One region of the Saccharopolyspora sp. 7B genome, then DNA from elsewhere that is predicted to be linked to it. Evidence: riboswitches for the same ligand, from Rfam matches in the RefSeq annotation. Region 1 holds a riboswitch; each other region holds the start of a gene.
The links. A riboswitch is a leader RNA that binds a small molecule or an ion and turns the genes downstream of it on or off. The one in region 1 is predicted to bind thiamine pyrophosphate.

Region 1 (7,070 bases):
TCAGCGGCTTCGCCGCTGACAGGAAAGAGTCGCGAACCCGGCCGGGCCGGTTCGGTGGTCAGGTGGGTAGTCCGGCCTTGAGGGATTCGGCGGCGGCGCGCGGGTCCTCGGCCTCGGTGATGGCCCGAACCACCACGATCCGTTCCGCGCCCGCCGCGACCACCTCGGCGAGGTTGTCGTGGCCGACGCCGCCGATCGCGAACCACGGCCTCCCGTGCCCGCGGTGCTCCGCGGCGTGGCGCACCAGCTCGATGCCCGCCGCCTCCCGGCCCGGTTTCGTCGGCGTCGTCCACACCGGGCCGGTGCAGAAGTAGTCCACGCCCGGTTCGGTCGAGGCCGCGTCCGCCTGCACCACGTCGTGCGTGGAACGCCCCAGCACCACCTCGTCGCCGACGATGCGCCGCGCCACGTCCACCGGCAGGTCGTCCTGCCCCAGGTGCAGCACGTCGGCCTCCGCGGCCAGCGCCACGTCCGCGCGGTCGTTCACCGCCAGCAGCGCGCCGTGCCGAACGCAGGCCTCCGCGAGCACCTCCAGCGCCGCCAGCTCCTGCCGCGCCTCCAGCGGCGCCCCGCCGGGCCCCTTGTCCCGCAGCTGGACGACGTCCACGCCGCCGGACAGCGCGGCGTCGGCGAACTCCGCCAGATCGCCCCGCTCCGCGCGCGCGTCGGTGCAGAGGTACAACCGTGCGTCGGCGAGCCGCGTGCGGATGCCGAAACCGTCCAATCCGGGCATGCCCCCAGGGTAGTCCGCGGCCGGGCGGCGGCTGACCTCGCGCGGGCGGATGAGTACGGTGGTGGTGGTTGGCACGGGAGCCCGGGATCCGGGCTGAGAGGGGGCGCAGGCCCCGACCGTCGAACCTGATCCGGGTCATGCCGGCGCAGGGAGCGCAGATGCAGCAGCAGTCGTCCGTCACCGTCGTCGGTGGCGGGGTCATCGGTCTCTCCGTCGCGTGGACGGCCGCGCGCGCGGGCCACCGCGTCGAGGTCGTCGATGCGGGGGAGCGGCGTGCGTCGTGGGTCGCGGGCGGGATGCTCGCCCCGGTCGCCGAGGCCGCGCCGGGGGAAGAGGAACTGCTGGAGCTCGGGTCCGAGTCGCTGCGCCGCTGGCCGTCGTTCGCCGCCGAGCTGGCCCGCGGGTCCGGGCTGCCGTCCGGGCTGCGCCGGGAGGGCACGCTGGTGGTCGGCGTGGACGGTGCCGACCGCGCCGAGCTGGACATGCTCGCCGACCACCTCGCCTCGCTGGGGCGCACCGTCACCCGGCTCGGCGGCCGGGAGGTGCGCCGCCTCGAACCCTCGCTGGGGCCCGCGGTGCGGCGCGGCCTGGAGGTGCCCGGCGATCTGGCGGTGGACAACCGGCTGGCGCTGGCCGCGCTGCGGGCCGCGGCGGAGGCGGCGGGCGTCCGGTTCCGCGCCGGGGCGGCGCGGCGGGTGCGGCCGGGCGAGGTGGAGCTCGCCGAACGGACCCTGCGCTGCGACGTCGCGGTGATCGCCGCCGGTGCCCGCTCCGGCGAGCTGCACCCGGCGCTCACCGGCCGGATCCGCCCGGTCAAGGGCGAGGTGCTGCGGCTGCGGGCGCGCCCCACCGCGCTGCCCCCGCCCGCGCGCACCGTGCGCGGCCCGGTGCGCGGCAGGCAGGTCTACCTGGTCCCGCGCGACGACGGCGGGCTCGTCGTCGGCGCCACCCAGCACGACGCCGGGTTCGACGAGACCGTCACCGCCGGCGGCGTCCGCGACCTGCTGGCCGACGCGGAACGAGTGCTGCCGGGCATCGCCGAGTACGAGCTGCTCGAAGCCGTCGCCGGGCTGCGGCCCGGCACGCACGACAACCTGCCGGTGATCGGCGAACTGGAGCCGGGGGTGCTGGCCGCGACCGGCCACCACCGCAACGGGTTCCTGCTCGCGCCGATCACCGCGGACGCGGTGCTGGCGGAGCTGTCGGGCCGCGAACCACCGGTCGCCGGACCGGTTCCCGCAGGCGACGGAGGAGGTCGACCGTGCAAGTGGTGATCAACGGGGCGGAACGTCCCGTGCAGGTGGATGCGACGCTGGCGGCGGTGCTCGCCGAGTTCGGCGTGCCCGAGCGCGGTGTGGCCGTCGCCGTGGACGGGACCGTGGTGCCCAGGGCGAACTGGCAGGCGACGGAACTCCGCGACGGGGCGGCCGTCGAAGTGCTCACCGCGGTGCAGGGGGGCTGACGTGGACGACGCGCTGGTGATCGCGGGCCGGGAGTTCGGCTCCCGGCTGATCACGGGGACCGGGGGAGCGGCGAACCTGTCGGTGCTGGAGCGGGCGCTGCTGGCCTCCGGCACCGAGCTGACCACGGTGGCGATGCGCCGCGCCGACGCCGGGGGCCGCACCGGCGTGCTGGACCTGCTGCACCGGCTCGGCATCGAGGCGCTGCCGAACACCGCGGGCTGCCGCACGGCGGCGGAGGCGGTGCTCACCGCGCAGCTCGCCAGGGAAGCGCTGGGGACGAACTGGGTGAAGCTGGAGGTGGTGGCCGACGAGGACACGCTGCTGCCGGACCCGGTGGAGCTGCTGGACGCGGCCGAGCAGCTCGTCGACCAGGGCTTCGTGGTGCTGGCCTACACCAACGACGACCCGGTGCTGGCGACGCGGCTGGAGGACGTGGGCTGCGCGGCGGTGATGCCGCTGGGCTCGCCGATCGGCACCGGGCTGGGCATCCGGAACCCGCACAACATCGAGATGATCGTGTCCCGGGCGTCGGTGCCGGTCGTGCTCGACGCGGGCATCGGCACCGCCTCCGACGCGGCGCTGGCGATGGAGCTGGGCTGCGACGCGGTGCTGCTGGCCAGCGCCGTCACCCGGGCCCAGGACCCGGAGCGGATGGCCGCCGCGATGCGCGCCGCCGTCGAAGCGGGCCGCCTCGCGGTCGGCGCGGGACGCATCCCGCAGCGCTTCTGGGCGAAGGCCTCCAGCCCCGGCCTGCTGGGCTGAACCGGCTTGCCGGGCTGAACCGGCCCGCCGGGCTGAACCAGGCCGCCGGGCTGAACCGGCCCGCCAGAGCGGGCGGGCCGGTCACCCGGTGATCAGCGGATGCGGAGCCGTTCGGTCCGCACGAAGTTGATCGTGTAGCTCTTCCACGGCTCGTTGCCGAGGGTCTGGTCGATCGCCGAGCGCGCGTGCAGCGCGTTCTCCACCAGCGAGCTGGCCAGCAGTTCCGTCGCGGGCGCCCCGGCGGACTGGATGTCCGGGATCTTCGGGTTGCTCCGCCCGCTGAGCAGCTGGTCCACCGCCTTGAGCGCGGGCACCGCCACGGCGAGTTCGCCCTCGGGCCGGAACGCCAGCGTCGCCACGTCCTGGCGCAGCGCGTCCAGCGCGATCGCCGCGGCCCGCGTGGTCTGCGGGTCCTCGTCCGAGTCCGGTTCGTCCAGCAGCGCGGGCATGCCCAGCAGGTCCTGGGTGCGCCGCAGCGCCAGCACGTGCGCGGATTGCATGGCGGCGCGCACCTCGTGGCCCTGCCCGGCGGCCCGCACGCTGCGCAGCAGCTCGGACACCGACCACACGGTGGAGCGGATGGCCCCGCGCACGTCCGGCACCATGCTGCTGGGCAGCACGATGAAGCTGATGTAGCCGACGCCGAGCGCGATGGCCGCGCCGACGGCCGTGTTGGACGCGAAGCTGATCGCGATGTTCGCGAGCGGCCGGTCCAGCCGCATCGCCTGGTCGATCACGGTCACCGCGATCAGCGAGCTCAGCAGCACCTGGTAGTCGGTGCGCAGCCGCTCCACCCCGAGCAGCATGCCGACGACGATCACCGGCACCAGCAGGTACACCCCGGGCAGCAGGGTGATCAGCGCGGCCAGCACCACCACGCCGAGCACCGCGCCGCCGGTGCGCTCCAGCGCGCCGTTCATGCTGTCCCGCGCCGCGGGCGCCAGCACCACGTACAGCGCCAGCAGCAGCGTGGACGCGGACGGGTCGTCCAGCAGCAGCACGATCACCATGCCGACGGCGACGGCCAGCGTGCAGCGCAGCGCGTGCCGGAACAGCGAGGACCGCAGCGACAGGTGCGCCTTGACGCCGCCGATGGCGCGCTGGCGGCGGCCACCGGGCGCGGGCGGGCTGGCCGCGACCTCGGTGCGCTGCACGACGGCGCCGCGGATCCGGTCGAGCCCTTCGTTCATGCCGCGCACCGCTTCGGGCAGGTCCTGCCTGCCGCCCGCGGCGACGACGGCCTGCGCCGGGTCGACGCGGGCCATCGCGGGCAGCCCGGTGCAGGCGCGGGAGCGCACCGCGCGGGCGAGTTCGGCGGCGACCAGGTCCGCTTCGACGACGATGCGGTGCAGCCGTTCCGCTTCGATCCGGTCGGCCCGCTGGGCTTGGGCGAGCAGCGTTTCACGGGCGGCGCGGAACCGGGCCGCCCCGGCGAGGACCTGCCCGAGCCAGGTGCTCGACCCGTCGGCGCGCCAGGCGCTCGCGGCGATCTCCAGCACGCCCGGCCCGGGTTCGAGCAGGGTCCGGGCCACGGCGTGCCGGGTGGCGCGGGTCGGATCGCCGATGCCGATGAGCACCCGCAGCACCAGGGCGAACACCGCACCCGCCCCGGTGGACAGGAACAGCATCCAGGCGGGTTCGCCGGATCCGATGCCGGTGGTGGTGGACACGAGGGTGGCCGCGGCGAAGGTCTGGCCGCTGACCCGGTACTGCTCGCCGAGGGCGGGCAGCATGCCGGAGCCGAACACGACGGCCGCCACCAGCAGCCCGGCCAGCACCGGAATCTCGCGGAGCAGCGGCCCCACCGCCACGACCAGCACCAGCGCCGGTCCGAACCAGGAGAACCGGTGCAGGTCGGAGCGCAGCGATTGCCCGCCCGCGGCGACCAGCGCGAACACCGCGGTGAGCCCGCCGATGAGCGCGGGGGTGCGCAGGTCCAGCAGCCAGCCGACGGCGGTGGCGACCACCGCGGTGACCAGCACCGCCATCGCGTACTGGCGTCGTCGGAGGTCGGGGGCGCCGGCCTCGGTGTTGAGCCCGGCGAGGAGCCGGTCCTTCATGGTCGTCCACCCGGGTGCTGCCACGGCGGCGCTTCGCTCCTGACGTTCTCGTTGCCTGTGCGGGACGGGCGCAGCGCACGCGGCGCCGTCGCTCGGGAGCGCGGCGGGGGCTGCGAGCCTCACGCTCTATGTCGACGTGACCCGCCTTGTGAGTTACCCGCGCGGGCGAAAATCACCCGATTCGGTATCTCAAGCCCGTTCGTGGCGTGTCCGCTGGGCCGTTCGCGGCCGCGGGTGCCGCGGGCGGCTGCTCCGACGGCGACGGTACCCAGCGCGCTCCGGCGGCCGGGGACGCCCCGCTCACAACGAGCGCGGGCTCACCCGCCAGAACGTCGACACCGGCCCGACGCCGGCGCCGAGGGGGTAGGCGTGCTCCACGCTGCGCGTCACGAACCGCTTGCCCGCGGCGACCGCGTCCGGCATCGACGCGCCCTTCGCCAGCGCCGCGGTGATCGCGGAGGCGAACACGTCGCCCGCCCCGTGCGTGTGCACCGTCGAGTAGCGCGGCCCGGGCAGCTGGATCGCGTCGGTGCCGTCGAACAGCAGGTCCACGCACTCCGGGTCGTCCAGCAGGTGCCCGCTCTTGATCAGCACCCAGTCCGGTCCGAAGTCGTGCACGGCCTTCGCCGCGTCCAGCAGGTCGTCCCGGCTGCGCGCGTCGATGCCGGTGAGCAGCCGCACCTCGTCCAGGTTCGGCGTCACCAGCGTCGCCCGCGGGAAGGCCTCGTCGCGCAGCGCGTCCAGCGCGTCCGGGCGCAGCAGCGGTTCTCCGCTGCGGGAAGCGGCGACCGGGTCCACGACGAACGGGGTGCGCCGGCCGCGGCCGATGCCGTGCTCGTCGCAGGCGGCGAGCACCGCTTCGATGGTCGCGGCCGAGGACAGCACCCCGGTCTTCGCCGCGTCCACCCCGATGTCGGTGGCGACGGCGCCGATCTGCGCGGCGACCGTCTCCGGCGGGATCTCCACCAGCCCGGTGACGCCGACGGTGTTCTGCACGGTCACCGCGGTCACGGCCGTCATGCCGTGCACCCCGCAGGAGAAGAACGCCCGCAGGTCGGCGTGCATCCCCGCGCTGCCGCCCGAGTCCGACCCGGCGATGGTCAGCGCCGTCGGCGGGGCCGTGTCGTGCGCGGGTCGTCGCAGGTGGCCGGGTGTCTCGTGCATCCGGCCCATGCTACGACCCCGTCCCGCCGTCGATCCGGCCCGTGCGGAACCTGCCGATGCGAAACACCGGAGCGCCGCCCACCGCGTCCGTCATCCCGATCAGCTCACGATGGGGAGGTAGACCTCGCCGCCGGAACCGGTGAACTCCTCGGACTTCTCCCGCATGCCTTCCTCGATCGCCTCGACGCTGGTGAGGCCGTGCTCCTTGGCGTAGTCGCGGACGTCCTGGGTGATCTTCATGGAGCAGAACTTCGGCCCGCACATCGAGCAGAAGTGCGCGGTCTTCGCGGGTTCTGCGGGCAGCGTCTGGTCGTGGTACGCCTTCGCGGTGTCCGGGTCGAGCGCCAGGTTGAACTGGTCGGTCCAGCGGAACTCGAAGCGGGCCCGGGACAGCGCGTCGTCCCACTCCTGCGCCCGCGGGTGCCCCTTGGCGAGGTCACCGGCGTGCGCGGCGATCTTGTAGGTGATCACGCCGGTCTTCACGTCGTCCCGGTCCGGCAGCCCGAGGTGCTCCTTGGGCGTGACGTAGCAGAGCATCGCGGTCCCGGCCTGCGCGATCATCGCCGCGCCGATGCCGGAGGTGATGTGGTCGTAGGCGGGCGCGATGTCCGTGGTGAGCGGGCCGAGGGTGTAGAACGGCGCCTCGTCGCACAGCTCCTCCTCCAGCCGCACGTTCTCCGCGATCTTGTGCATCGGCACGTGCCCGGGACCTTCGATCATCACCTGCACGTCGTGCGCCCGGGCGATCCCGGTGAGCTCGCCGAGGGTCTCCAGCTCGGCGAACTGGGCGCGGTCGTTGGCGTCGGCGATGGAGCCGGGCCGCAGCCCGTCGCCGAGCGAGAAGGTGACGTCGTACTCGCGGAGGATCTCGCACAGCTCGGAGAAGTG
Region 2 (11,876 bases), on a different contig from region 1:
CCCTGATCGAACGAGCCGAGGCCGGGGGCCCGGGATCGGGCGCCGCGCGCCCCACGGGCCCCTGACCTGGGTTCTCGACCCGCACCGCCGAATCGCCTCCGCCCGGGCGTTCGTTCACCAGTTCGAGTAATTCGGGCTGGAAACGTGGCGAACAGGTGGTCGAACGCGGCAATCTTGCTGCATGAACGCAGCGAACGCACACCACGGCCGGAACGGCTTCCGACGCGGCGGCCGAGACCTCACAGCGGCAGCTCGCGCAGCGAGTGCGCCAGCACCTGGTCGGCTTCGAGCCAGTCCAGCCCGCCCAGTTCGGACCGGGTCGCCCAGCGCACCGCCCGGTGCTCCACCGCCCGCGGCTCGACGCCGGGGTCGGCCAGTTCCGCGGTGTGCACCCGCAGCAGCATCCCGCCGCGCAGCGGCACGTCGGTGCCGACGCGTCCGGTCGGCACTACCTCCACGTCCAGCTCCTCCTTGCACTCCCGGACGACCGCGTCCTGCTCGCTCTCCCCCGGCTCCACCCGGCCACCGGGCAGTTCCCAACGACCGGCGTCCCGCGCGGGGAACCGGCGCTGCTGCACGAGCAGCCGCCCCCGCCGCGTGATCGCCGTCCCCACCACGACCGGCCGCGCCGCCCAGGACTCAGCGAGCGCACCGACCGCGCGCATCCGGCGCGCCAGCACCGCCAGCACCACGCGACGGGCCAGCGCCACGTCGACCAGCCGCCCGAGCGCGCCGAACGGCGTCGTCCAGCGCAGCGAGTCGGTCAGCAGCGTGTGGCCACCGGCTTCGGCCAGCACCGATTCGTGCCGCAACTCCTGGAGAGGACCAGCGATGAGCACCGATTCCAACCGATCCGCGTCGGCCCGCACGATGCGAGTGCGCAGCCGTGCCGCCGGGACCTTCGTCCACCGGAAGGCGAGGTCGTCCCCCGGGACGAGGAGTTCGGCGGCGGGCGTCAGCGCCCGGCCCTGGATGCCCAGTTGCCGCAGGCCCTCCTCCGCGGTGCGGGTGTGGCGCAACGCCGCCCCGACCGTTCGCAGCGGGGCCGCCACCAGACCTGTGCTTCGCAACACCGACACGTGGGGACATCCTGCCGCACGCCGCGCGGAGCGGTCCCCGGGGTGGTTCCCGTTCCGGGAGGCGACCCGCGCCCGAGCCCCGGGCGCGTTCCGCCGGCTGCGCGCGGTCGCCCGTCGGCTGCGCGGCGCGCTCGCGACGGTCTCAACCCCCGCGGGGCGCGGGGCGCAGCGGGCCGGGCAACGGCCAGCGGATCTCGATGCGGGCACCGCCTTCGGGCGACTCCGCCGCGTGCACCGAACCGCCCCGGCCGCGCACGGCTTCGGCCACCAGAGCCAGTCCCAGCCCGGCGCCGCCGGTGCGGCGGGCCCGGTCCGGCTGCACCCGGTGGAACCGGTCGAACACCCGCGTCCGGTGCTCGGCGGGGATCCCCGGCCCGTCGTCGTCCACGACCAGCCGGACGCTCTCGGCCGCCGGGAGCAACGACACCCGGACCAGCGCCCGCGCGTGCCGCAGCGCGTTCCCGATCACGTTGTCCAGCACGGTGGCCACCTCGGCGGCACCGGCGAGGATCACGACGCTCCCGGTGGGCGCGGTGACCTGGACCCGGGGCCGGCCGCCCCGCAGGTTGGCCCGGTCGGCGGCCGCGCGCACGGCGCTGCCGAGCTCGATCGGCTGCTGCGGCGGCTGGGAACCGGACTCGGCCCTGGCCAGCGCGAGCAGTCCGTCCACCAGCTCCGACATCCGCTGCGCCTCGGCGGCGATGTCCTGGAGGGTCTCCTGCGCGAGCTCCGGGTCGGGGTGCACCACGGCGACCTCGGCCTGCGCCCGGATCGAGGCGACCGGGTTGCGCAGCTCGTGCGCGGCATCGCCGGTGAACCGGCGCAGCCACTCCGTGTCGCCGTCGCGGCGGGCCAGCATCTCGTTGAGCGCTTCCGCGAGCGCGCGCAGCTCGTCGTCGGCCGCCGGCACCGGCAGTCGACGCCCCTCCGGCAACCGCACCGCGGCCACCCGCATCCGCTCCACCGGGCGCAGCGACCGGCGCACCACCAACCAGGTCGCGACGCCGACAGCACCCGCGGCGATGATCGAGCCGAGCGCCAGGGCGCGGCCCGCCGAGCGCACCGTGTCGGAATGGCCGATCAGGTGCGCGCCGCCCAGCACCAGCCGCGGATCGCCCGCCGGGTCGGGCACCACGGTCCCGACCCAGCGGTAGAGGCCTCGGGCCGGGCCGTCCGCGGACCACTCGACGACGCCCTCGCCGCTCTTGAGCTCGCTGATGTTCGACCGCCCCAGCCGCGGGTCCGGCAGGGAATCGACCGGGACGCCCGAGGTGTCCAGCACCCGGACCTCACCGCCCGCCACCTCGCGCGGCGGTGTCCCGGTGGCGACCTGCCGCGCCGCGACCTCGACCTTGCCGTTCAACTCCGCGTCCACGGATTCGACGAGCAGCCAGCTCATCAAGCCGACGCCGAAGTGCGCGAGCACGCCGAACCCGACGAGGGCCACCGCCGTCGCGACCGCGCTGGTCCGGAACCGGAGGGTGCGGCGCGACCACCACGTCCGCAGCCGCCGCAGGGGCGACCAGTTCACCGGGAACCGTCCCCACCGCGTGGCTTCGTCGGTTCGGCGGCGGCGACCTCGTCCTGGTCCGGTTCGACGCTGACCTGGTAACCGTGGCCGCGGACCGTGCGCACCAGGTGCCCGGCGCCCGCCGCGGTGAGCTTGCGCCGCAGGTAACCGACGTAGACCTCGACCACGTTGCGGGTGACGAACTGGTCCGCGCCCCACACCTGGCGCAGCAGGTCCTCCTTGGGCACCACGGTGCCCGGACGGCTCGCCAGCGCGACCAGCAACCCGTACTCGCGCGGGGAGAGCGCCACCGGTGATCCGGCCCAGCTCACCTCACGGGCATCGCGGTCGATCTCCAGCTCGCCCACGCGCAACCTGGCGTGCCGCGCGGAGCTCTCGCCGCGACGTGCCAGGGCCCGGACCTGCGCGGTCAGCACCAGGAAGGAGAACGGCTTGACCAAGTAGCCGTCGGCACCGAGGTCCAGCCCGTCGGCTTGATCGACCTCGCCGTCCTTCGCGGACAGCAGCAGGACCGGGGTCGTGATCCCCTGGCCGCGCAGGCGCTCCAGCACGCGGTACCCGGACAGGCCGGGGAGCATCACGTCCAGCACCACGACGTCGAAGGACCCGGTGGCGGCGAGCCGCAACGCCTCCACTCCCTCGACCGCGACCGCGACCTCCATGCCCTCGGCGGTCAGGCCGCGCCGCAGCGCGGTCCGGACTCCCGGTTCGTCGTCGACCACCAACACCCGCGGCTGCATCTGCTCAGCATGCCGTCGCCGCACCACCGCGCGCAGCCACCCCTGAGATCCTTCTCAGCTCGATCGGACCGCTCTCAGGACCATCTCAGCTGCGCGGGATCACGCTCGGGGCAGCGGATCGGATCACCAGGAGGACCGCATGAAACGCAGGAACGTCGTAGTCGCCGCGTCGGCGGGCGGGCTGGCCGGGTTGCTCGGCCTCACCGCGCTGAGCCTGCCTGCCGGCGCGGACGAGGACCCGCAGCTGCCGCCGGTCGCGCCCGAAGCGCTGGTGGAATCGGTGCTGACCTCGACTACCCCGGCGCTGACCGGAACGGTGCGGGTGGACAACGCGCTCGGCCTCCCGGCGCTGCCCGGCGTCGACGGCGGCGCCGGCTCGATGTTGGGCGACGGGACCAGCACGCTCCGGGTGTGGAACGACGGGCAGGGGCACAAGCGCGCCGCGCTGCCCTCGTCCTCCGGCGAGGTGACCGTCGTCGACGACGGGACCGCGCTGTGGAAGTGGGACTCGGAATCCCGCACCGCGACCCGGGCCACCAAGCCCGCGAACGCGGGGGACGAGGATGCTCGCGGCCCGCTCGGCCACGGCCGCGGTGCGGCGGACCAGGACCCGGCGGCGCTCTCCCGGAGCATCGTCGAACAGCTGCGGCAGACCAGCGACGTCGCCGTGGACGGCACCGCGACCGTCGCGGGCCGGGACGCCTACGAGCTCGTGCTGACACCGAAGCCGACCGAGCGCACCGTGCTGCGGGAGGTCCGGCTGGCGGTGGACGCGGAGACCCGCTCGCCGCTGGAGGTCACCGTGCTGACCAACGGCTCGGACGAACCGGCGCTGCGCGCCGGGTTCTCCGAACTGGACCTGTCCCAGCCGGACCCGGCGATGTTCCGCTTCACCCCACCGGCCGGCACGAAGGTCGAAGAGGCCCCGGCCGGGGATCGGCACCGCCGGGAAGCCCGGCCGGAGGGCCGTCCGGAGCACGCCGGGCAGCACCCGACCGTCGTCGGCGACGGCTGGGACACGGTGCTCGTCGCGCACCTGCCGCAGCAGCCGGAGCGGGCCGAGTCGCCGCGCGGCGAGGACGGGCAGCGCGGTGGTGAGCGGGCGAACCCGCAGGCGCTGGCGCAGCAGCTGGGCAAGCCGGTCAGCGGACCGTGGGGCGACGGCTGGCTGATCAGCACGAAGGTCGGGTCCGCCCTGGTCACCTCCGACGGCCGCGTCGCGGCCGGTGCGGTTCCCGAGCAGGTGCTCACCACCGCGGTCGGGACTCCGTGATGACCGGAGTGGCCGAACAGGCCGAGCAGGCGGGGGCGGCCCCCCCCCCCCCCCCCGCGGTCGAGGTGTACGCCGCGCGGACCTCCGGCCTGCGCAAGACCTACGGCGACACCGTGGCCGTCGCGGGCATCGACCTCGCCGTTCCCCGCGGCGCGGTGGTCGGGGTGCTGGGGCCGAACGGATCCGGCAAGACCACCACGATCCGGATGCTGCTGGGCTTGATCAGGCCCACGGCGGGCTCGGTCGAACTGCTGGGTCGCGCGCTGCCGGACGAAGCTGACCGGGTGCTGCCCCGCGTCGGGGCGCTCGTCGAGGGACCGGGCTTCCACCCGTTCCTGTCCGGCCGGGAGAACCTGCTGCGGTGCGCCGCGATGGAGCCCGACCTGGCGGGTGCCGACATCCGGGCGGCGGTGGACGGAGCGCTGCACCGCGTCGGGCTGACGGCCGCCGCGGGCCGCCGGTTCCGCGGCTACTCGCTGGGCATGAAGCAACGGCTGGGGTTGGCCGCGGCCCTGCTGGTGCCGCGGGAACTGGTGGTGCTCGACGAGCCCACCAACGGGCTGGACCCGGCGGGCACCAGGGAGATCCGCCAGATCATCGCCGAGCTGCACGCCGTCGGCACGACCGTGCTGGTGTCCTCGCACCTGCTGTCCGAGGTGGAGGCGACCTGCACTCACGTGGCGGTGCTGCACCGGGGCACGCTGGTCGCGCAAGGCGAGCTGGCGAGCCTGCTGGAATCGGGCGGACCGCACCTGATGATCTCCACCCCGGACCTCGATGCCGGGCTGGACGCGCTGCGGGACAGCGGGATCTCCGCCCGGGCGGAGCAGGGCGCGCTGCGCGTGGAGCTGTCCGAAGTGGACGCTCCAGAAGTGGTGGCGACGCTGGTCCGCGCCGAAGTCGGGGTGCACGAGGCACGACGCGGACGTGCGGGCCTGGAAGACCTGTTCGCCCGGCTCACCGAGGAGGAATCATGACCGCCACCGCACCGGCCGAGGTGGCCGAGGCGCCGAAGGCGCGCCGCTCAGCACCGCTGGGGCGGGTGCTGTTCGCGGAGTTCCGCTGGGTGCTGCGGCGACCGCGGAACCTGCTCGCACTGCTGATGCTGGCGGGGCTGCCAGTGCTGATCGGCGTGGGCATCGCGTTGACCGGCGGGCCCGGTGGTGGTGGCGGGCCGTCGGTGTTGAGCGCGGTCGCGGGCAACGGGCTGGTGCTGCCGGTGGCGAGCATCGTGCTGGCGCAGACGATGCTGCTGCCGCTGGTGGTGGCGATGGTCGCGGCGGACGCGATCGCGGGCGAGGCTTCGCACGGCACGCTGCGAGGGCTGCTGATCGCGCCGATCGGCCGGGTCCGCTTGGTGGGGGTGAAAGCGGCGGGCGTGCTGCTGATGGTGCTGCTGTCGGTGCTCGTGCTGGCGGTCAGCGGCCTGCTCACCGGTTTGATCATCGTCGGCGGTGACGGCCTGGTGACGTTGTCCGGCACCACGCTGTCGATCGGGGCGGCGCTGGTGCGCATCCTGCTGGCGGTGCTGTGGTGCGCGGCGCAGATGGCTGCGGTCGGGGCGGTGGCATTGGCGCTGTCCTCGTTGACCGAGCACCCGCTGGTGGTGATGACCGGGACGATGGCGGGGCTGATCGTGTTCGGCGTGCTGGGGACCGTGCCTTCGCTGGAGTGGATGCGTCCGCTGCTGATCACCACCGACTGGTCGGCCGTGATCGACGTGCTGCGGGATCCGATCTTCACGGACACGTTGTCCACGGGACTGCTGCGCGCAGGGTGCTACCTGGCCATCGGCCTCTCGGCGACGGTGCTGCGCATGGTCACCCGGGACGTCTGACCCGGGCGGGGCCGGCACGGTGGGTCCACGACCGGGGACCACCGCGCCGGTGCGCGTACCCCATCGGGCGCGCGAGGCCGGGGCGACCCGGCTCGGTCAGTCGCCACCGACGAGCGCGACGCCGTCGGGGTCGAGGCGCAGTCCGACCTCGTCGCCGACCGCGGGGGCGTCGGCGATGTGCGCGACGGCCTCCACCTGACCGAGTTCCGGTACGGCGACCGCGAGCCGGACGTGGTCGTGCCGGTGCACCCGTTCCCGCACCTCCCCCAGCGGGCCCGTCGCACCGGGATTTCCGGGCCGGGTGCCCCGGGCGCGAACTCCGGCGGCGCGCAGCCCGAGCCGCGCCGGACCGTCCTTCGCGGTCACGTCGACGGTGCCCAGCGCGCACGTCGCCACGCCGTCGCGGACCTCCGCGGGCAGGAACGTGGTGCAGCCGAGGAACGCGGCCACCTCCTCGTCCGCCGGGTGCCGCCACAACAGGTCGGGAGTGTCGGCTTGCAAGATCGTGCCGCGGGACATCACGGCGACCCGGTCGGCGAGGGTGAACGCCTCGTCGTGGTCGTGCGTGACGACGAGTGCGGTCGAGTCGCCGCGGCCGAGCAGCGCCGCCAGGTCCACCGCGAGCCGTTCCCGCAGCATCCGGTCCAGCGCGGAGAGCGGTTCGTCCAGCAGCAGGAGCTCCGGATCGGCGGCGAGCGCGCGGGCCAGCGCGACCCGCTGCGCCTCGCCTCCGGACAGGTCGGTGACCCGGCGGTCCTCGTAGCCGGCCAGCCCGACCAGCTCCAGCAGCTCGGCGACGCGCGCCGTTCGCTCCGCACCGCCGACGCCGCGCATCCGCGGCCCGAACGCCACGTTGCCCGCCACGTTCCGGTGCGGGAACAGCTGCCCGTCCTGGAAGACCAGCCCGAACCGGCGGTGGTGCACCGGCACCGAGGCGAGGTCCCGCCCGTTCCACCGCACCTCGCCCGCGGTGGGCCGTTCGAGCCCGGCGACCGCTCGCAGCAGGGTCGACTTCCCGCAGCCGGACGGTCCGAGCAGCGCCAGCACTTCGCCGTCCAGCACGGAGAGCCGCACGTCGCGCACCACCGTGGTGCCGCCGAAGCGGACGGTGAGCCCTTGCACTTCCAGCCCCATCAGAAGTCCTCCACGGCGTCGGTGCCCACCCGCAGCCGCTCGATGAGCACCACGCCGAGCACGGTGACGACCATCAGCAGCGCGCAGGCGGCGTAGGCGAGTTGCGAGTTGAGTTCGCCCGGCCTGCCGAGCAGCCGCGCAATGGCCACCGGCAGCGTCGGCGCATCGGGCCTGGCGAGGAAGCTGGTGGCGCCGAACTCCCCGAGCGCCACGACGAACCCGAACCCGGCGGCGGCCAGCACGGAACGCACCGCGAGCGGGAAGTCGATCTCGCGCCGCACCCGCCACGGCCCGGCGCCGAGCGTCGCCGCGGCCTGCCGCAGCCGGTCGTCGATGGCCCGCAGCACCGGCAGCACGGTGCGGATCACCAGCGGTGTCACCACCAGGGCCTGCGCGAACGGCACGAGCAGCGGCGAGGTGCGCAGCTCGCCGGGCAGCGAGCCGAGCGTGATCAGGTAGCCGAAGCCGACCGTCACCGCGGACACCCCCAGCGGCAGCATCAGCGCGAGGTCGAGGCTCTCCGCGACGAACCTGCGGCGCACGGCGACGAGCACGAACGAGGCGAGCAGCCCGAGCAGCAGCGCCATCCAGGTGGCGTCGACCGCGGTGCGCACCGAGTTCAGCGCGGCTTCGAGCCCGGTGACCTCCAGGGTCCCGGGCTGCCCGGTGCCCAGCAGCGCGCGGTAGCCCGCGAGCCCCCACCCGTCCCTGGTGGACACCGACCGCGCCAGCAGGGAGACGATCGGCGCGAGCAGCCCGCACAGCACCGCACCGGCGAGCCCGACGATCCACCACTCGGCGCCTTGCGGCGGCCGGGCGGTGGTCGCGGGCGCGCGCAGCCGCAGCGCGGTCTCCCGACGGCGGCGCGCGATGGTGGCCACGAGCAGGGCGGCGACGACGGCGACCAGCTGCAGCAGGGACAGCGCCGCGGCGCCGGGCAGGTCCAGCAGCTGCACGGTGCGCAGGTAGATCTCCGTCTCCAGGGTGCGCAGCCGACCGCCGCCGAGCACCAGCACCACCCCGAAGCTGGTGGCGCTGAACAGGAACACGACGGCCGCCGCCGATCCGAGCGCGGGCAGCAGCGCGGGCAGCGTCACCGAGGTGAAGGTGCGCAGCCGCCCGGCTCCCAGCGATCGGGCGGCGTCCTCCATCCGCCGGTCCAGGTGCCCCCACAACCCGCTGACGGTGCGCGCGACGACGGCGACGTTGAAGAACGCGTTGGCCAGCACGATCGGCAGCACTCCCCCGTCGGCGCCGAACAACGCGCGGAAGGCCATGCCCACGACGATCGTCGGCAGCACGAACGGCACGGTCACCGCGACCCGCAGCAGCCCTGTGCCGGGCAGGACGAGCCTGGCGAGCACGTAGGCGAGCGGCAGCCCGCAGAGCAGCGCGACCGCGGTGGACGCGGCGGCCTGCCCGAGGGTGAAGCCGACGAGCCGCCAAGTGGCCGGCTCGGCGAGCACCGCTCCGACGTCGCCGCGCACGCCCAGCCCGATGATCGCCGCGACGGGCCAGGCGAAGAAGACCCCGAGGAAGCCGAGGACGACCGCCGCGGCCAGCGCCACCGGAACCCGGCGGCGGAGTTCGCCGGTCATCCCCGGACCAGCGTCCGCCACTGCTCGACCCACCGGTCCCGGTTGTTCTCCACCTCGTCGGCGGGCAGTTCCGCGGGCCGCGACGGCAGCGGCGCGCTGGCCGCCCAGCCTTCGGGCAGCGGCACCCCGTCGACCGCGGGGTACACGTACATCTGGTCGGCGACCTGACCTTGGAACTCGGGCGAGAGCAGGAAGTCCACCACTTCCCGCGCCGCCTGCGGGTCCTTCGCGCCGGTGAGCACGCCCGCGTACTCGACCTGCCGGTAGCAGGTGTCGAGCAGGGCCTTGGTGCGCGGCGCACCGTTCTCGTCGACCTCGGCGGCGGGCGAGGACGCGTAGGACAGCACGATCGGTCGCGGCCCCTGGCCGGTGGAACCGGAGAAGTCCTGGTTGTAGGCCTCTTCCCAGCCGGAGGACAGCCGCACGCCGTTGGCGTCGAGGGCGCGCCAGTAGTCCTGCCAACCGGGCTCGCCGAAGGCGTCGATGGTGCCGAGCAGGAACGCCAATCCAGGGGAGGACGTCGTCGGGTCCGGCATCGAGGTCAGGTCCCGGTAGCGGGGATCGGTGAGGTCGCGCAGCGTCGTCGGCTCCGGCAGCCGGTGCGCGGCGAACCAGGCGGTGTCGATGTTGAGGCACACGTCGGCGACGTCGACGGCGGTGAGCCGGTTCTGCTGGTCCTGGGCGTAGCGCTGCGGTCCGCGGTCGGCGGCGGCGGGCCGGTACGGGGCGAACACGTCGGCGCGCAGCGCGCGGGAGGCGAAGGTGGAGTCCACGCCGTAGGCGACGTCGCCGAGCGGTGCCGCCTTGGACAGCGCCAACTTGTTGGTCAGCTCTCCGGCGTCACCGCTGTTGCGGATCTCCAGGTGGATGCCGCTGCGCTTCTCGAAGTCGGCGAGCAGCGCCGGGTCGGCGACGAACGAGTCGTGCGCGACGAGGGTGACGGTGCGCGCCGCGGTGTCATCGCCGGAGCTCCCGATGAGCGAACATCCGGTGGTGAGCGCGGCGGCGGCGAGTGCCGCGGCCCAGCGCAGTAAGGGGTTCAACGGTCCTCCCGAGTAGCACACCGGTCTCGGCCACGCGTGCGAACTCGAGCTGATCGCGACACCTCCCTGCGCCGGCATGATCCGGTTCAGGTGCGGACGGTCGAGGGGATGCGCCCCTCCTCTCAGCCCAGCGCGCTGGACTCCCGTGGCGACCGGCAGTCTACGTGCCGCCACCGAGCCGGGGGTCGACGGTCGCGTTCCGGCCGTCCGACGACCACCATGTGGGCATGACCGAACTGCTGAACGACACCCAGGTCGCCGAATCGCTGTCCCGGCTACCGGAGTGGGCCCAGGACGGCACCACGATCGTGCGGAGCGTGGAGTTCGCGAGCTTCCCGCAGGCCATCCAGGCGGTGAACCGGGTCGCGGAGATCGCGGAGAGCGAGAACCACCACCCGGATCTGGACATCCGCTGGCGCACCGTCGTGTTCGCCCTCTCGACGCATTCGGCGGGTGGCCTCACCGCGAAGGACTTCACGCTGGCGGAGGAGATCGACGGGGTGGTCGACGCGTTGACGTGAGCCGGTCAGCGCACCGGTCGGCCGAGGACGAGCCCGGCGGCTTCGGCGGCGCAGCCCCAGGACAGCGACACCCCGCAGCCGGAGTGCCCGTAGTCGTGCACGACGGTGGCGCCGCCGAACCGTTCGGTTTCGAGCCGCACGGCGTCGCGCCCGGGGCGCAGTCCGACGGTCTCGCCGAGGACTTCGGCGCCGGCGAGCAGCGGTTCGACCTGCGCGCAGCGGCGCAGCACGGCGGCGCTGTCGTCGCGGTCGTGTGCGCGGGACCAGTCGTGCTCGCCCGCGACGCCGCCGAGCACGACTTGGTCGCCGTGCGGGACGTACGAGGTGAACTCGGGTCCGGCGCCGACTTCGACGAAGTACTCGCTGATGCCGGGGTTGCGGACGAGGACGTGCTGCCCCCGCACGGGCCGCACGCCGGGGTCGCCGACGAGCTCGTGCGCGCCGACCCCGGTGCAGTTGACGATGCGGTCCGCTTCGGCCGCGGCGTCGGCCAGCGAGGACACCGGGCTGATCAGCAGTTCGCCGCCGGCGGCGAGCAGTCTCCCGGTGAGGTGTTCGAGGTAGCGCGGCATGTCGATCAGCGGGAGCGTCGCCCGGTAGCCGCTGCGGAACCCGGCGGGCAGCTCGTCCGGGGTGCAGCGGCGCAGGTCGGGCAGCAGCAGCGCTTCGGGCGGCAGCTGGTCGCCGAGGTCGACGCGGGCGGCCATCCGCCCGGTGGCGAGGTGCACTCCGCTGGTGTCGTCGGCGGCCAGTTCGACCAGCGCGCGGTAGGTGTCGGCGACCCACCGGCGCACCCGGTCGGCGGGTTGCAGCAGCGCCGGCCCCCAGATCGCGCCGGCGACGGCGGAGGTGGTGTCGGCGGGTGGCTCGTCGGTGCGCACGCGCACCGGCACGCCGGATTCGGCGAGGATCACGGCGGTGCTGAGCCCGATCACCCCGGCTCCGATGACCAGGACGGTCCCGTTGGCGGCCATTTCGGCACGCTAGCAGCGTTGCCCGCCGCGCACGGCCTGCTCGGGGCGGGTTTCGCGGCCGCTCGGCGCGGTCCTAGTCCTCGACGATGGTGATCGTGCCGGTGCCGCCGCAGTTGCTGCACCCCTTGCCGTTGCAGTCTCCGCAG
Region 3 (11,876 bases), on a different contig from region 1:
ATGGAGATCTCCGTCGGTGTCCGACAAGAACGGGAAGAGGTGCCGCGCGGTCGTTCCCGGAACGCGCCGCGCAGGCCGCGTCCGAGTGTGCTGGACGGGAACGGGCGCGGCCGGTTTCGCGCGGCCGGACCGGGCGCGCTGCCGGAGGTGCGGGGAACGTGCGTCCGGACTGCTCCACACCACCCCCAGGCACAAACGCAGGCCGATCCGTCGGAAGGGATCAACGAACGGGGGCCCGGAAAAAATCCCGGCAGGCGACGTGCCTGGTCAGCGGTGCTCGTGCACCCGGTCGGGGAGCGGCGGGCGTGCCTGGACCCGATCTCGGGTACCCCCTGGCCCGGACCCGGAACCAGGCCGAGGAGGCGCAGCGGATGCCATCGTCGAGGACGGGACGTCGCACCGGGCCGGTTCGTCGGCTCGACGACCTCGTCACCATCGTCAAGGTCGGCAACGTGCGGCGGGCGGTCACCGCGGCCGGCATCGGCAACATGATGGAGTGGTTCGACTTCGGGGTCTTCAGCTACCTCGTGGTCATCACCGGCAAGGTGTTCTTCCCGGCCGGGAACGCCACCGCGCAGCTGCTGGCCACCTTCGCCACGTTCGCCGTCGCGTTCCTGGTGCGGCCGCTCGGCGGGTTCGTGTTCGGCCCGCTGGGGGACCGGATCGGGCGGAAGAAGGTGCTGGCTATCACGATGATGACCATGGCGGCGGGCACCACCGCCATCGGCCTGATCCCCTCGTACGCCACCATCGGCCTCTGGTCGCCGATCCTGCTGCTGGTGGCCCGGGTCGTGCAGGGCTTCTCCACCGGCGGCGAGTACGGCGGGGCCACCACGTTCGTCTCCGAGTACTCGCCGGACAAGCGGCGCGGTTTCCTCGCCAGCTGGCTGGAGTTCGGCACCCTGGCGGGGTATTCGCTCGGTGCCGCCGTGGTCACCGCGCTGCTGACGACCCTGGGCGAGCAGGACATGGTGAACTGGGGCTGGCGGATCCCGTTCCTGCTGGCGGCGCCGCTCGGCGTGATCGGGCTGTACCTGCGGTTCCGGCTGGAGGAGACGCCCGCCCAACAGCAGCAGCAGGAGAGCGGCGGCGAGGACGAGGGCCGGCTGGCCGGTTACCGCACCATCTTCCGCGACCACTGGCGGCCGCTGCTGCTGTGCGTGGTGATGGTGGCGGTGTTCAACGTGGTCAACTACATGCTCACCTCCTACATGCCGACCTACATCACCGCGGACCTGCACTACGCGCACACCTCGGCACTGGTGTTCGTGCTGGTCACCATGCTGATCATCATGGGTTTCGTGGTGCGGCTCGGGCGCGCCTCGGACAAGATCGGCCGGTTGCCGATCATCGCGGCGGGGTCGGGGGCGCTGGTGGTGCTGTCCTGGCCGGCGTTCTGGCTGATCAGCCGCGGTTCGGTGGGGCTGGTGGTGGCCGGGTTGGTGCTGATCGGGCTGATGCTCATCGCGTTCAGCTCCACGATGCCGTCGAGCCTGCCCGCGCTGTTCCCCACCGAGGTCCGCTACGGCGGCGTGTCGATCGGGTTCAACATCTCGGTGGCCCTGTTCGGCGGGACGACCCCGCTGCTGTCGCAGGCGCTGGTCACCGGCACCGGCCACAGCACCGCGCCCGCGTTCCTGCTGATGGCCGCCGGGGTGGTGGGGCTGGTCGCGGCCTGGTTCGCCCGGGAGTCCGCGGGGCTGCCGCTGCCGGGGGCGAAGCCCACCGCGTCCTCCCGCGCGGAGGCCCGCGAAGCGGTGCGGGAGATGCGCGAGCGGGACGAGGCATGATCGGGAACGGACGTCGATCGAATCGGGAGTGGTGGTCGTGAAAGCAGCGGTGTACTACGAGAACGGCGGGCCGGACGTGCTGCGCTACGCGGACGTCCCCGACCCGGAGATCGGTCCGGGGGAGGTGCTGCTGCGCATCGAGGCCGTCGGCGTGCAGGGCGGCGACCTGCTGCACCGGCAGTCCGCGCCGCCGGAGACCACGCCGCACGTCGTCGGCTACCAGGCCGCGGGCACGGTCGCCGCGGTCGGCGAGGGCGTCACCGGCCTGCGCGAGGGGCAGCGGGCGGTGGCGTTCATGCCGCACGGTTCGCACGCCGAGCTGGCCGCGGTGCCGGAGCACAACGCCTACCGGGTCCCGGACGACCTGGATCCGCGGCTGGCCGCGGGCATCCCCGTCGAGTTCGGCACCGCCGACGACTGCCTGTTCGAGTTCGGCCGGTTGCGCGCGGGCGAGGTGGTGCTGGTGCAGGCCGCGGCGGGTGGTGTCGGCCTGGCCGCGGTGCAGCTGGCCGCGGCGGCGGGCGCCACGGTGCTCGGCACCGCCTCCAGTGCGGAGAAGCTGGCGCGGCTCGGCGAGCACGGCCTGCACCACGCGATCAACTACCGGGAGGAGGACGTCGCAGCCCGGGTCGCCGAGCTCACCGATGGCCGCGGCGTCGACCTGGTGGTGGATCCGGTCGGCGGCCGCACCTTGGAGAGCAGCGTGGCCGCGCTGGCCTACCGGGGCCGGATCAGCTGGGTCGGCCAGGCCGGGCGGGAGCCGAACCCGCCGCGGCTGGATCCGCTGATGTTCAAGAGCGCCTCGCTCAACGGCGTCTACTTCGGCGGCGAGATGGCGCACGACCCCGCCCGCACCCGCGCGCTGATCGAACGCCTCATCGCCCGGGTCGCCGCGGGCGAGCTGACCGTGGTCGTCGACCGCGAGTTCCCGCTCGCCGAAGCGGCCGAGGCGCACCGCCACATCGAGGGCCGCGGCGCCTTCGGCCGGGTCCTGCTCATCCCCTGAACCGCGAGCTCCGGGGCGGCGCTCCCGTGAGGGGATCCCCCGTCCGGCCGAACGAGCCCCGAGACCGGCCGCGGGTGGTTCCTAGGGTCGCGGGCGGCAGAGCGGCAGAGCGCCGCTCGCACGTGATCCTCGTGGAGAAGGTGTTGTTGATGCGGTTCCGCAAGAGCATGGCTGCGATGGTCCTCTGCGCCACCGGCGCCGGTGCCTCCCTGATGGGCGCGGGTACCGCGCTCGCCTGGCACAACGAGGTCCTCGGGGAGTACGGGACGTTCGAGAACTGCAGCAAGCACTTGGACGAGGTCGTGTCGCGGCCGGACGTCGGCGGCGCCGAGTGCGCTCCGGACGGGCAGATGGTCGGCTCGGTCCGCTGATCGGCGGCGGTTCCCGGGTGCGCGGCGCGTACCCGCGGAGTACCGACGAGGCCGGTCCCGTTCCCCGCGGGGGACGGGACCGCCCGATGCCGGATCTCCGGCCCCGGATTCTTCCGCCCTGCTGGACGCGATCGCGGAAAGGCGCGGGATTCCCGCCGGCTTGATGGGCAAAAGAAAAACCCCAGGCCGTGTGACCTGGGGTTTCTGTGCGCCAACAGGGACTCGAACCCCGAACCCGCTGATTAAGAGTCAGCTGCTCTGCCAGTTGAGCTATTGGCGCTTGGTGTTCACCAGGTTTTCGTTCTTGCCGTCTCCCTGGCGACGAAAGAAACTTTAGCACCCCGTTCCGGGGGGTGAATCGGGGGGTGCCGTTCGGGGTGCGCGGTGGCGTTTCAGCCGGTCGGCGGGGTCCGATGTGGCTGGACGAGCAACCGAGGAGGGTCGTCGTCCGTCTCCCGGGTGAAGATCCGCGGTTGACTCTTCGTGCAGGGCTGGTCGTCGGCCACACGGTCGGGGGGCTGATGCACACTGTTCTCAGGCGGATGTGGGGATCGGATCGAACGGACAGTCACGCATGAAGCTGTGTCTTAACTCTGTCGGGAGAGTTCTGGGGGCGTCGTCTCGTGCGGTGCCGGCCGTGGTCGTGGCGTTGGTGGGGATGCTCCTCGCGTCGTGCACGGGTGGCGGGGCGAGCAGCCCGGCCCCGCCGCCACCGCCGCCCGCGTCGGCCAGGTTCGATCCGGCGAACGGCGCCCAGCGGATCTCGCCGACCGCGCCCGTCACGGCCACCGCCGTCGACGGCCGGATCACCGCCGCCGAACTGGTGAACCAGGACGGCAAGCCGGTGGCGAACACCGTCGCACCGGACGGCGCGAGCTGGTCCGCCTCCGAGCCGCTCGGCTACGGCAAGACCTACACGGCGAAGCTCACCCTGCAGGGCGCGGCAGGCGCCCCGGTCGTCCAGGAATCCACGTTCAGCACCGTCGATCCCGAGAACCAGACCTACGTGTCGATGAACCCGCTCGACGGGGAGACCGTCGGCGTCGGCCAGCCGCTCGCGTTCTACTTCTCCGAGAACGCGCCCGCCCCGGACAAGGCCAAGGCCGAAGAAGCCATCCGCATCCAGACGGAACCGGCCGTGGAAGGCGCCTTCTACTGGTTCGACGACCGCGAGGTGCACTGGCGCCCCCAGGAGTACTGGAAGCCCGGCACGAAGATCACGATCAACGCGGACGTCTACGGCAAGGACCTCGGCAACGGCTCCTGGGGCGAGGAGAGCCGCAACGCCACCATCACCATCGGCGACGCCGTCGTGCTCCGCGCCGACGGCTCCAGCCACACCATGTCCGTCGAGGTCAACGGGGCTACCCGGCGCACCATGCCGGTGTCGCTCGGCAAGCCGGCGTGGCCGTCGAACAACGGCGTGCACGTGGTCACCGAGCACCACGCCACGAAGATCATGGACTCGTCGAGCTACGGCCTGGACGTCGACGACGGCGGCTACCGCACCGAGGTGAAGTGGGCGGTGCGCATCTCCAACGGCGGTGAGTTCCTGCACGCGGCCCCGTGGTCGGTCGCCCAGCAGGGCAGCAGCAACGTCAGCCACGGCTGCATCAACATGAGCGACGCCAACGCCAAGTGGGTCTACGACCTGCTCAAGAAGGGCGACGTCGTGGAGATCACGAACTCCGGCGGGCCGAATCTGCGGTCCTGGGACGGCTTCGGCGACTGGCAGGTCCCCTGGGCCGAATGGACCGCCGGGAACCGGTGATCCTCGGTGGTCGCTCGTCCTGCTTTCCGGGGCGGGTGGCGGTATCTCAGCGGCCCCCTCGCTGCGGGCTCGTGCGCGCAGGTGGCTCTCCGCCACAGGCCGTCCTCGCGAGGGGCCCGCTGAGAACCCGCGGGTGGTCCCGTTGCGTGCGTGGTCGCCGCTCATCGGCTTCGCCGCGGACGGGAAAAGGCGGCGGTCCGCCTCGGGTTTCCGCCCCCTGCAATGCGAAAGGCCCGCTCCGCGAACGGAGGGGCCCTTTTCCCGCGGGGTGAGTGACGGGATTCGAACCCGCGACTCCTGGGACCACAACCCAGTGCTCTACCTACTGAGCTACACCCACCGCAGCTTCCGGCCAGCCGGTGTTCTCGGCTTTCCGGAGCAACACGAATATCCTAGCGTGCGCTGCGGAGCGGGCTGCGACCGGGCTCCCGGCCGCGCATCACCGCTGGTCGGGGCTGCGGCCGGTGCCCGCGGGGCCGCGCCCGTCCAGCAGGTCCGCGGCGACGGCCTGGGCCTGCTCGGTGGTCGGTCCCGGCTCGGCCACGAACGCCGTCCGGCGGTAGTACGCGAGTTCCCTGATGGACTCCCGCACGTCGGCGAGCGCGCGGTGCGCGAGGCCCTTCTCCGGCTGCGCGTAGTAGATCCGCGGGAACCAGCGCCTGCACAGCTCCTTGATGGAGGACACGTCCACCATGCGGTAGTGCAGGTGCGCGTCCAGCGCGGGCATGTCGCGGGCGATGAACCCGCGGTCGGTGGCGATGGAGTTGCCCGCCAGCGGTGCCGAGACGGTGTCCGGCACGTGCTCGCGGATGTAGTCCAGGACGCGTTGTTCGGCCTCGGCCGTGGTGACCGCGGAGCGCCGCACCTCCTCGGTCAGCCCGGAACGCGCGTGCATCTCCCGCACCACGTCGGGCATCGCCGACAGCGCCTCGTCCGGGGCGTGGATCACGATGTCCACGCCCTCGCCGAGGATGTTGAGGTCGGCATCGGTGACCAGGGCGGCGATCTCGATCAGGGCGTCCGAACCCAGGTCGAGACCGGTCATTTCACAGTCGATCCACACTAGACGGTCGTTCACCTCACCGAGCCTAACGCGGTGCGACCGGGCGCCGGGATCGCACCGGCGCCGCGGAGATCACCGTTCGGTATCGGCGGAACCCTCGCGCAGCCGCGCGGGCACGACCTTGCCGGTGGCGTTGCGCGGCAGTTCCGGCAGGAAGACGACGTCGCGGGGCAGCGCGAAACCGGGCAGCGCGGGCCGGACCCGTTCCCGCACGGCCTCGGCGTCCAGCTCGGCGCCGTCGACGAGCACCACGTACGCGGCGAGGCGCTGGCCGAACTCGGCGTCGTCCACGCCGATCACGGCGACCTCGGAGACCTCCGGCAGGGTGGCGATCGCGTCCTCGGTCTCCTTCGGGTACACGTTCTCGCCGCCCGAGACGATCATGTCGTCCTCGCGCCCCACCACCTGCAGCCGGCCGGCCTCGTCGATGCGGCCCAGGTCACCGGTGGCGAGCATGCCGTCCCGGACCTCCTTGCCGCCGCCGCCGGTGTAGCCCTCGAAGAGCATGTCGTTGCGCACGAAGATCCGCCCGGTCTCGCCGTCGGGCACCTTCGCGCCCCGCTCGTCGAGGATCTTCACGCTGGTGCCGCGCGGCGGGCGGCCCGCTGTGCCGGGCGCTTCGGCGAGTTCGCGCGGGGTGGCGATGCTCACCCAGGACGCTTCGGTGGAGCCGTAGAAGTTGTAGAGGACCTCGCCGAACACCCGCTGGAACCGGGTGGCGAGGTCGGCGGGCAGCGCCGAACCGCTGGCGGCCACGATCCGCAGCGAGGAGGTGTCGTAGGGCTCGATCGCCTCCCGCGGCAGGTCCAGGATGCGCTGCAGCATCACCGGAACCACGAACAGCGCGGTGGCGCGGTGCCGCTGCACGGCGGCGAGCGCCTGCTGCGGTTCGAACTTGCGGCGCAGCACGAGGGTGGCGCCGATGGCCGAGCCGAGCTGGAACGCGGCGAGCCCCCAGGTGTGGAAGATCGGCGCCGCCAGCATGATCCGCTCACCGGCGCGCAGCGGCATCCGCGACATGATCGTGGCGGCGGGCCCGACCCCGGGCGGCGCGGGCCTGCGGGCGCCCTTCGGCGTGCCGGTGGTGCCGGAGGTGAGCACGATGACCCGCGCGTGCCGGGGACGGCGCGGGAGGGTGCCGGTGGCGGAGCTGCCGATGAGGTGCTCCAGGGTGGCCTTGCGAGTGGTGCCCTCGGTCCAGGCGAGCACCACGTCCAGTTCCAGGTCGGGCAGCGCCTCGACGAATTCGACGTCGGCGATCAGCAGGTCGGCCCGCTGCTCGTCGAGCACGGTGCGCATCTGGTGCGGGCGCAGGCCGGTGTTGAGCAGCACCACGTCGGAGCCGATCTTGCCGCAGGCCACGATGGTCTCGACGAGCCCGTGGTGGTTGCGGCACAGCACCGCGACCCGGCTGGTGTCCCGGATGCCGCGGGCGCGCAGCCCGCGGGCGAGGCGGGTGGTGCGCTGCTCCAGTTCGAGGAAGCTCAGCGCGCCGCGCTCGTCGATCACGGCGGGCCGGTCGGGATGCCGGATCGCGGCGACGGCGTAGCCGAGCGCGGGGGTGACGCCCCAGCGCCGCCAGGCGAAGACGATGCGCAGCAGCTTGTCCGGGCGCATCGGGCGGACGACGCCCTGCCTGATCAGCAGCCACAGCGTCTGCAGCGTCGGGGCCAGCCGGTCCGCCCCGGCCTGGACGGCCGCCTTCGCCGCTTCGCCTCGTGTCCGTCCCGCCGGCCGTCGCCACATCGCCACGCGTCTCCTCCGATTTAGCTACTCATCGGTAGATAATGCCTCGGGGGGCGACGCGGGGGAAGGGTTCACCGGTCCGAAATGGTGTGTTCCGGTGCCGCCGCGGCCACCACGGCCTCCCGGATCGCGGCCCGCAGGCGACCCGCCTCCAATGGTGCCAGCACCGCCGTCTCCCCGGGCGGAGCGACGACCACGACGTTGCCCTGGTTCACGTACACCGCCATGTTCCGCCGCCTGCCCGCCACATCGCGGCAGCTCACCTGCCACTTCTCGTCGTCAGCCACGTGGCCTCCCTCCCTGGGGGAACGCTCGTCCGGTGCGTCCTCCACTGGTAAGACGACTCAGGATCACGGACGTGACGGGTGTTCGCCTGATTAATCTTGGAATTCCACCGGCTCGTGCCCGCGGGGTTCCACCACCGGGTGAGCGCTGCTGGGAGACTGCGATCATGGCTGGATACGACGGGATGCTGTGGCGCACCCTGCACCGCGTGCTGCTGGTCCTCGCGGTCGGCGTGCTGGGCCTGCTGCTCGGCCTCGGGCACGAGCCGAGCCGGGCCGACTCGCTGTTCGGCGTGCTCGTCGTGGCGCTCGTGGCGCTACCGGTGTGGATCACGTTCCAGCGGATGACGCCGGTCGCCCGCGGGAACCTGCGGGCGCTGCCGCGGCACCGGCCGCTGATGACCGCGATGATCGGGCTGCTGGGCCTGGTGGCGCTGTTCGTGCTCGGCTGGACGATCGCCAACGCGCTGTTCCCCGGCACGCTCGCCCCGCTCGCGCTGGCGCTGGTCGGCGTGGTGCTGGCGGCGTTGGTCGCGCTGCTGAACCGGGTGCTGTGACATCGCTTCCCCGCGGCCCCGGACGCCGGGGCCGCGCGAGGAAGCGGCAGGTCAGACCGGGCGGACCGTCAGCGCGCCCGGCTCGGCGGTGAACGTCAGCGCGCCCTCGAAGTCGGCGATGGGCAGCTCGTCGCGCACCAGGCGGTGCGGCGCGTCAGCCGTCTCCACCCGCACTTCGGTGGCGGCGAAGGTCTGCTCGGCGAAGTCCGGGCCCGCGAGCCGGACCTCCAGCCGCTGCTCCCGCAGGGTGACCACCGCGGAACCGCCGGGCACCGAGATCGGCTCGCCGTCGGCGGTGACGATCAGGCTGCCCTGGCCCTCGGTCTCCGGGCGCACCGCCACGTGCGAGAGGGCGACGTCGCGCCGGTCCTCGGCGGCGGTGACGCCGATGACGTCCCGCGAGTCCTGCCCGGCCTCCTCGTCGCCGCGCACCGCCAGCAGCGGGGCGCGCAGCTTCGCGGCCAGCCGGTACGGCTGCCAGGAACCGGCGCCGATCAGGTTCACCACCGACGTGATCTCGCTGTCCGCGAGCAGCCGCTCGCTGCCCACGGCCGGGGTGATCTCGATGGCCGCCACCCCGCGCTCCTCCAGCAGGTCGCGCAGCGCCTTGGCGCGCAGCCTGCTGTTGCGGTCGAACCCGCGGGTGATGGCGACGGCTCCGGACGTCCCGCCCTGCGCTGCGGCGTCGGCGAGACCGGCCAGCGGAGCCCATACCTCCGCCGGATCCGGCCGGGCGGAGCGGCGGGAACGGGCGGTCTGGGGGGCGTCGGCAGTGGTGTCCATTGCGTCAACTTTAATCCGCCACGCAGGGTCGCCTCACTAGGCGATCAGCCCTGAGCGGTGTGACTTCCCTCGCCCTAGGCGTCCCAGGTGGTGACCACGAGATCGCCGTCACGCGCGAGCTGTTCGTCGACCGCCTGCTCGCACTCCGCGCAACGCTCCGTGATGCGGCGGCTCGACGGTTCCTTGGTGGCGGGCCACGTCTCGTGCGGGAGCTTGATCGTCGCATCGCACAGGGTCTGCACCGGATCACCGGCCGGTCTGGCGCCCGGGCGCACCGTGATCGCGTGCCGGACCCGCTTGCCCGCTCCGACGATCCACCACACGTGCTCTTGATCGGGGAACATTGCCGTCCCACCCCCATACCTGTCAGGACGACCCGCGGGCGCGCAGTTCGTCCGGCTTCGGTCCACTGGCCGGATCTCGAACTCTAGACGGAACGATCAGCGCGCACGTTGCATTCGCGTGGCGGGAGTGACCGGCGGTTGCGCTGCTCCGATCGTGTGAGAGCGGCTGTTCGGCGGAGCGGTCTCGACTCGCCGCTGACCCGGTGCTGGGCCGCCCGAACCAGGGCGCCGGGCGCGGAACCCGCTTGTGGTGAGAAGGATCACCGCCCATGCTGGGCGCGTCGAGCGAGCGGAACCCGGAGGCGCACCCCGTGACGGACCTGCACTTCCCGCGTCCGCACGACGATCCGCGGGAGCCCGGTTCCCTCGCCCGCTGGCTGGTACCCGACGGCGCCCGGGTGCGCAGCGGAGCCCCGGTGGCCGAGGTGGTGACCGACGGCGCCCCGCGCACGGTGCGTGCCCCGGCGAGCGGAACGCTGTGGCGGCAGGGCAGGGCGGGGGAGCGGTTCACCGCGGGCGCGATCATCGGCCTCGTCGAGTGAGTCCGCGGCTTGACGCCCGTTGCTAGGTTGGGGCCAGTGACGCGGGGTGCCCGGACGGCCGGGCTGAGAGCAGACCCGTCGAACCTGACCTAGTTCGTGCTAGCGGAGGGACGTCACCGACGTGACCACTCGTGCTGCCCTGCCCGGATCCGACCGGGTCCCGAACGTGCTCTCGATCGCGGGGACCGATCCCAGCGGCGGAGCCGGCATCCAAGCGGACCTGAAGGCCTTCTCCGCGAACGGCGCCTACGGCATGTCCGCGGTGACCGCGCTGGTCGCGCAGACCACCACCGGTGTCGCCGAGGTCCGCGAGGTGCCGCCGGAGTTCGTCACCGCCCAGCTCACGACGCTGCTCGACGACGTCCGGGTGGACGCGGTGAAGATCGGGATGCTGGCGAACGCCGAGGTGATCCGCGCGGTCGTCGCCGTGCTGGACCGCTACGCCCCGCCGCACGTGGTGCTGGACCCGGTGATGGTCGCGAAGAGCGGCCACCGGCTGCTCGCCGACGAAGCGGTCGCGGTGCTGCGCGACGAGCTGCTGCCGCGCGTCGACCTGATCACCCCGAACCTGCCGGAAGCGGCGGACCTGCTGGGCGAGCCGGAGATCACCGGCTCGGCCGAGATGGCCGCGCAGGCGCAGCGGCTCGCCGACCTGGGCGCGAAGCAGGTGCTGCTCAAGGGCGGGCACCTGCGCGCGGAACCCGCCAGCGCCGACCTGTTCCGCGGCGACGGCGAGGTGCGGTGGCTGCGCAGCGAGCGGATCGACACCGCGAACGACCACGGCACCGGCTGCACGCTGTCCGCGGCGATCGCGGCGCTGCGTCCCCGCAGGCCCGACTGGGCGACCGCCGTGCGGGATGGCAAGGACTACCTGACCGGGGCGCTGCGGGCCGCGGAGCGCCTCGACGTGGGCCGCGGGCACGGGCCCGTGCATCACTTCCACCGCTGGTGGTGAGATCGGAGGGACGAAGGTCATGAGCAGGTTGCCCGATCCGCCCGCGGGCGGTTTCTGCGCCCGCGCCTGGGAACGCACCGCCGAGCTGCAGCGGGCCGTGGTGGCGCACCCGTTCAACGCGGCGCTCACCGACGGCACCCTCGACCGGGAGCGGTTCGCGTTCTACATCGTGCAGGACGCCCGCTACCTGATCGCGTTCGCGCAGGCGCTGTCGGCGGCCGCGACCCGGTCCGAGGATCCGGCGGACGCGGCGTTCCTCGCGGGGGCCGCGCGGGGCGCGCTGGTGGAGGAGCGCCGGTTGCACGCGGGCTACGTCGAGGAGTTCGGGCTCTCCGCGGACGACCTGGCGGGGGTGGCGACCTCGCCGTCGTGCACCGCCTACACCTCGTTCCTGCGGGCGAGCGCGCTGGTCGACCCCTACCCGGTGCTGCTGGCGGCGGTGCTGCCGTGCTTCTGGGTGTACCAGCACGTGGGCAGTGAGATCCTCGCCGCCGTCGGCGACGTGTCGGCGCACCCGTACCGGCGGTGGATCGAGACCTACGCCGACGAGGAGTTCGCCGAAGCGGTGCTGGCGGCCCGCGAGCTCACCGACCGGGCGGCCGCGGCCGCCGACGAGCCGGTGCGGGAGCGGATGCTGGCCGCGTTCGCGCGTGCCACCGAGTAC

Region 2: another riboswitch for thiamine pyrophosphate. It lies ahead of LCD33_RS07180 (thiamine ABC transporter substrate binding subunit); the one in region 1 lies ahead of thiO (glycine oxidase ThiO).
Region 3: another riboswitch for thiamine pyrophosphate. It lies ahead of thiD (bifunctional hydroxymethylpyrimidine kinase/phosphomethylpyrimidine kinase); the one in region 1 lies ahead of thiO (glycine oxidase ThiO).

Annotation. Positions count from the first base shown of each region.
Region 1 covers NZ_JAIUKC010000158.1:168-7,237, forward strand. The annotation lists gene thiE (thiamine phosphate synthase) at 59-733, opposite strand; TPP riboswitch at 797-902, shown strand; gene thiO (glycine oxidase ThiO) at 892-2,007, shown strand; gene thiS (sulfur carrier protein ThiS) at 1,995-2,195, shown strand; gene LCD33_RS22620 (thiazole synthase) at 2,197-2,958, shown strand; gene LCD33_RS22625 (FUSC family protein) at 3,051-5,042, opposite strand; gene thiD (bifunctional hydroxymethylpyrimidine kinase/phosphomethylpyrimidine kinase) at 5,319-6,182, opposite strand; gene thiC (phosphomethylpyrimidine synthase ThiC) at 6,282-7,070, opposite strand, start outside.
Region 2 covers NZ_JAIUKC010000035.1:11,420-23,295, reverse strand. The annotation lists gene LCD33_RS29340 (NUDIX domain-containing protein) at 240-1,079, opposite strand; gene LCD33_RS07215 (cell wall metabolism sensor histidine kinase WalK) at 1,222-2,610, opposite strand; gene LCD33_RS07210 (response regulator transcription factor) at 2,607-3,350, opposite strand; gene LCD33_RS07205 (outer membrane lipoprotein carrier protein LolA) at 3,490-4,623, shown strand; gene LCD33_RS07200 (ABC transporter ATP-binding protein) at 4,623-5,600, shown strand; gene LCD33_RS07195 (ABC transporter permease) at 5,597-6,460, shown strand; gene LCD33_RS07190 (ABC transporter ATP-binding protein) at 6,557-7,594, opposite strand; gene LCD33_RS07185 (iron ABC transporter permease) at 7,594-9,192, opposite strand; gene LCD33_RS07180 (thiamine ABC transporter substrate binding subunit) at 9,189-10,235, opposite strand; TPP riboswitch at 10,282-10,392, opposite strand; gene LCD33_RS07175 (4a-hydroxytetrahydrobiopterin dehydratase) at 10,463-10,756, shown strand; gene LCD33_RS07170 (FAD-dependent oxidoreductase) at 10,762-11,730, opposite strand.
Region 3 covers NZ_JAIUKC010000194.1:2,223-14,098, reverse strand. The annotation lists gene LCD33_RS25525 ((2Fe-2S)-binding protein) at 1-2, opposite strand, end outside; gene LCD33_RS25520 (MFS transporter) at 372-1,790, shown strand; gene LCD33_RS25515 (zinc-binding dehydrogenase) at 1,828-2,796, shown strand; gene LCD33_RS25510 (hypothetical protein) at 2,946-3,167, shown strand; tRNA gene LCD33_RS25505 (tRNA-Lys) at 3,375-3,447, opposite strand; gene LCD33_RS25500 (Ig-like domain-containing protein) at 3,796-4,938, shown strand; tRNA gene LCD33_RS25495 (tRNA-His) at 5,206-5,278, opposite strand; gene orn (oligoribonuclease) at 5,378-6,016, opposite strand; gene LCD33_RS25485 (AMP-binding protein) at 6,074-7,747, opposite strand; gene LCD33_RS25480 (hypothetical protein) at 7,819-8,034, opposite strand; gene LCD33_RS25475 (hypothetical protein) at 8,199-8,588, shown strand; gene LCD33_RS25470 (hypothetical protein) at 8,640-9,371, opposite strand; gene LCD33_RS25465 (hypothetical protein) at 9,446-9,715, opposite strand; gene LCD33_RS25460 (lipoyl domain-containing protein) at 9,985-10,257, shown strand; TPP riboswitch at 10,290-10,385, shown strand; gene thiD (bifunctional hydroxymethylpyrimidine kinase/phosphomethylpyrimidine kinase) at 10,379-11,212, shown strand; gene LCD33_RS25450 (TenA family protein) at 11,232-11,876, shown strand, end outside.